One region of the Actinoplanes sp. NPDC051494 genome, then DNA from elsewhere that is predicted to be linked to it. Evidence: riboswitches for the same ligand, from Rfam matches in the RefSeq annotation. Region 1 holds a riboswitch; the other holds the start of a gene.
The links. Region 1 has a riboswitch for guanidine ahead of ACIA6A_RS00200 (MBL fold metallo-hydrolase). Riboswitches for the same ligand answer to the same signal wherever they lie in the genome.
Positions count from the first base shown of each region.

Region 2: it holds a riboswitch for guanidine, as region 1 does, so the genes downstream of both, ACIA6A_RS34395 (DMT family transporter) here and ACIA6A_RS00200 (MBL fold metallo-hydrolase) in region 1, are expected to answer to the same signal.

Region 1 covers NZ_JBITDZ010000001.1:36,146-38,314, reverse strand. Annotated here, with positions in the region: gene ACIA6A_RS00205 (lysophospholipid acyltransferase family protein) at 3-800, shown strand; guanidine-III (ykkC-III) riboswitch at 815-881, shown strand; gene ACIA6A_RS00200 (MBL fold metallo-hydrolase) at 892-1,761, shown strand; gene ACIA6A_RS00195 (LuxR family transcriptional regulator) at 1,758-2,169, opposite strand, start outside.
Region 2 covers NZ_JBITDZ010000013.1:19,198-21,366, forward strand. Annotated here, with positions in the region: gene ACIA6A_RS34390 (FAD-binding oxidoreductase) at 1-470, shown strand, start outside; gene ACIA6A_RS34395 (DMT family transporter) at 472-786, opposite strand; guanidine-III (ykkC-III) riboswitch at 803-871, opposite strand; gene ACIA6A_RS34400 (M4 family metallopeptidase) at 1,023-2,169, shown strand, end outside.

The sequences.
Region 1 (2,169 bases):
TTATGGACAGGTCCTGGCGGGTGCCGTGGGTGTGGCGGGCCCTGCTGCGTCTCTCCCGGGTGCTCGTGACGCCGATCTGCCGGCTGCACGTCACCGGGCAGGTCCCCGCCCACCTGCGGCACGGCCCGCTGATCCTGGCCGCCAACCACATCAGCCCGATCGACCCGGTCATCGTCGCCGCCGCCTGCCACCACGCCGGCGTCGCACCCCGCTTCATGGCCACCGCCGGCCTGTTCGACGCCCCCGTGCTGGGCCGGGTCATGCGCGCCGCCGGGCACCTGCGCGTCGACCGATACACCGACCGGGTCGCCGAGGCCCTGCCGAACGCCGCCGCCGCCCTGCGCGCCGGCTCCGTGGTGCTGGTCTACCCCGAGGGCCGCATCGGCCTCGACCCCTGGATGTGGCCCGAACGCGGCAAGACCGGCACCGCCCGGATGGCCGCGCTGTCCGGGGCGCCCGTGCTGGCCGTGGCCCAGTGGGGCTCGCACGAGGTCATGCCCTACACCGCCCCGAAACACCTCGTCCGGTCCGTGCTGAGCGCGATGGCCCGCCGCCCCCACGTCCGGGTCCATTTCGGGGCCCCCGTCGACCTGACCGGTCTCACCGGCTCCCCGGGAGCCCGGGCCATGCGCGCCACCGACCGGATCATCCAGGCGATCACCGACACCCTGGTCCCGCTGCGCCCCGGCGAACCCCACCGGCCCCGCAGGGTCGACGCCACCCGCACGGTCGACCTGTCGCGCACCCGGCCCCACCCCGATGCCGGGGGCACTGTGGACGGCTCACCCCGGCGTGTTTGATATGTTCCGGACCGGAAGCGCGCCGACGCCGCTTTCCCGGACGAGACGTGCGCCGTACCCGGTCTGCCAAGACGACGCTCACGGGAGCGTCATGACCGCACCACGCGTCGACTTCACCTCGACCACCCCGGCACCCGGCACGATGGACGTCCGGTGGATCCACGGATCACCCTCGGCCAAGCACAACACCGACCCCGACATCCAGGTGCACGCTTACGACGAGCACACCATCGTGCTGCGCCAGAACAAGGCCGTCGACTACGAGGCACCGTTCCTGTTCCTGCTGTTCGGCAACGACCGGGCGGTCCTGCTCGACACCGGCGCCACCACCTCGCCGGAGCACTTCCCGCTGCGGCGCACCGTCGACGACCTGATCTCGCGCCGGCTGGCCGGCCACCCGCGCGACGACTACGAGCTGCTGGTGCTGCACACCCACGCCCACGGCGACCACATCGCCGGCGACACCCAGTTCACCGGCCGGGACAACACCGTCGTCGTCGGCGCCGACCGGGCCACCGCGTGGGCGTACCTCGGCATCGGCGAACCCGGCCGGGCCGTCCCCCTCGACCTCGGTGGCCGCGTCCTGGAATGCCTGGCCACCCCCGGGCACCACGAAGCGGCCATCACGTTCTACGACCCGTACACCGGGCTGCTGCTCACCGGTGACACGGTCTATCCGGGGCGGCTGTACATCAACGACGCGGCGGCGTTCCGGCGCACCCTGGACGACCTCATCCGGTTCACCGGGACCCGGCCCGTCACCCATGTGCTCGGCTGCCACATCGAGATGACCACCGAACCGGGCGTGGACTACCCGATCCGCACCACGTACCAGCCCGACGAACCACCGCTGCAGATGACCACGCAGCAGCTGCGCGACATCCGCGCGGCGATCGACGAGACCGGCGAACGACCCGGCCGCCACCCGTTCGCCGACTTCATCCTCGTCTACAACGACTAGGTCGGGCGGCGCTGGCGCAGGTAGGCGAGGACCGCCTCCCGCGTCGTGCGCACCCCGAACAGGGCCCGGGCCTCGGCGATGCGCCGGTTCGCCGTCCGTAGCGACAGGAACTCCGCGGCCGCCGCCGCGGCGATGGTGTCACCCGCGGCGAGGCGGTCCAGCAGGGCCCGCTGCTCCGGTACGAGCTGCACCGCCGCCGGCCCGTCCTGCGCACCGGCCGGGAGCGGGGCCTCGACCGGGCCGGTGCCGAGCTGGACCGCGCCGAGCCGGCCGAGGTCGTCGACCAGGGCCCGGCCGATCGGGCTCTCCGCGTCGCACACCGCCACCACCCCGGCACCCCGGGCGGCGGCCAGGATGACCAGCCGCAGCGTGTCCGGGTCACCGACCCGGCCGTGCAGGACCAGTTTG
Region 2 (2,169 bases), on a different contig from region 1:
GGGCCGGCTGCGACGACACCGCGTCCTGCGCGGTGCGCTCCACCGAGTTGGTCGGCAGCGAGGTCTTCTCGGCCGTGGTGCCACCGGCCGGGATCGCCGCGTTGCTGGCCGTCGTCGAGCGCCGGGCCCGCGCGCGGCGCCCCGGGGTGGCCAAGTTCAAGCGGATGACCGGCGCCCAGTCCCGGGTCGCCGTGGACGCGACGGCGTTCCCGTGGCGTGGCGTGCGGACCATGCTGCAGTGGCTGGTAGAGTCGCCCACCGCGGACGCGGCGGCGGCCCGGGACGCGTACGCGTGGATCGACGGCGGACACCGGGCGATGGCGCGCTGGTCGGCCGGGCGTTACGTCAATTACCTGGAGCCGGATCCGGCCGCCCTCCCCCGGTATCACGGCCGGCACCTGGCCCGGCTCCGGCGTGTCCGGGCGGCGGCCGACCCGCAGCGGTTGTTCCGATCCGCGTACGCGCTCTGAGTCAGTGGAAGATCTTCAACCCGGCGACACCGGCGACCACGAGCAGCAGGGAGATCACCCGAGGTAGCGTGACCGCCTCGCCGAACGCGACCATGCCGGCCCCCGCGGTGAGCACGATGCCGATGCCGACCCAGACGGCGTACCCGGTGCCGGCCGGGACGGTACGCAGCGCATAGCCGAGGCCGGCCATGCTGAGCACGAGCGCGACGCCGAAAACGGCGGTCGGGAGCGGGCGGGTGAAGCCGGCGCTGCGGTCGAGCGCGATCGCCCACACCGACTCGAGGACCCCGGACAGCACGAGAACGAACCAGGCCATGACGAACCCACCTTTGACAGCGGTCGTCTTGTCAGGCCGGGTACGACACACACTCGTCCGGGTTGTCCGCGTAAATACGGCAACCCAACCAACCTAGCACCGCCGGGTCCGATTCATTGACATCGATGTCGGTGGTGTAAATTTCTGGCCGGAAACCTTCTCAAACCTTCAAGCTCCCCGTATTGATATCGATACCAATGGATGCACCCGCATCCGGGGAATTGGGGAGGAACGGGTTGAGAAGAGCTCTCACACTGGCCGGCATCACCCTGCTGGTCAGTAGCGGCCTCGCGGTCACCGCCACCAGTGTTTCCGCCGCACCGGCACCCACGCCGGCACCCTCACCGCTGGCCGCCGCCGGCGCGGCCCTCAAGGAGCACGCCCCGGCGATCCGGGCATCCGCCGAGGACCGGTACGCCGTCCACAGCAGCAAGAGCGAAGCTGACGGCACCGGCGTCGTGCGCTACACCCGGACGTACCGCGGGCTGCGCGTGTACGGCGGTGACTTCATCGTCCGTACCGGCGCGAACGGTGCCTTCCGTGGCAGCTCGGTCGGCCTGCAGAAGCCGCTCGCCCTCGGTGTGACGCCGAGGGTCAAGGCCGCGAAGGCCCAGGAGACCGCGAGGACCGCGTTCTCCGGGAAGATCACCGCGACCGGTACGCCGGAACTGTTCGTCGACGCCGGCGACGGCACCCCCGCGCTCGCGTGGGAGACCGTCGTCTCGGGCTGGGCCAAGGACGGGCAGACCCCGTCGAAGCTGCACGTGATCACCGACGCCGCCACCGGCGCCGTCCGCGGCTCGTTCGACGAGATCGAGACCGCCGACGGCACCGGCAACAGCATCTACTCGGGCGCCGTCGAGGTCGACACCACGCTCAGCGGCTCGACGTACAGCCTCGTCGACCCGGAGCGCGGCAACGGCCGGACCTGTGACCTGAACGGTGGCACCTCCACCTGCACCACGTTCACCGACGCGGACAACGTCTGGGGCACCGGCACCACCGGCGACCGGGCGTCCGCCGCGGTCGACGCCCACTACGGCGCCGCCGTCACGTTCGACTACTTCAAGAACGAGCACGGACGCAACGGCATCTTCGGTACGGGCGCGGGTGTGCCGTCGCGGGTGCACTACGGCAACGCGTACGTGAACGCGTTCTGGGACGGCGCGCAGATGACCTACGGCGACGGCGCGGGCAACGCGAAGCCGCTGGTCGCCATCGACGTCGCGGGCCACGAGATGTCGCACGGCGTCACCGAGAACGTGGTGCCCGGCGGCCTGACCTACTCCGGGGAGTCCGGTGGCCTGAACGAGGCCACCAGTGACATCTTCGGTTCGATGGTGGAGTTCTACGCGAACAACACCAGCGACGCCGGCGACTACG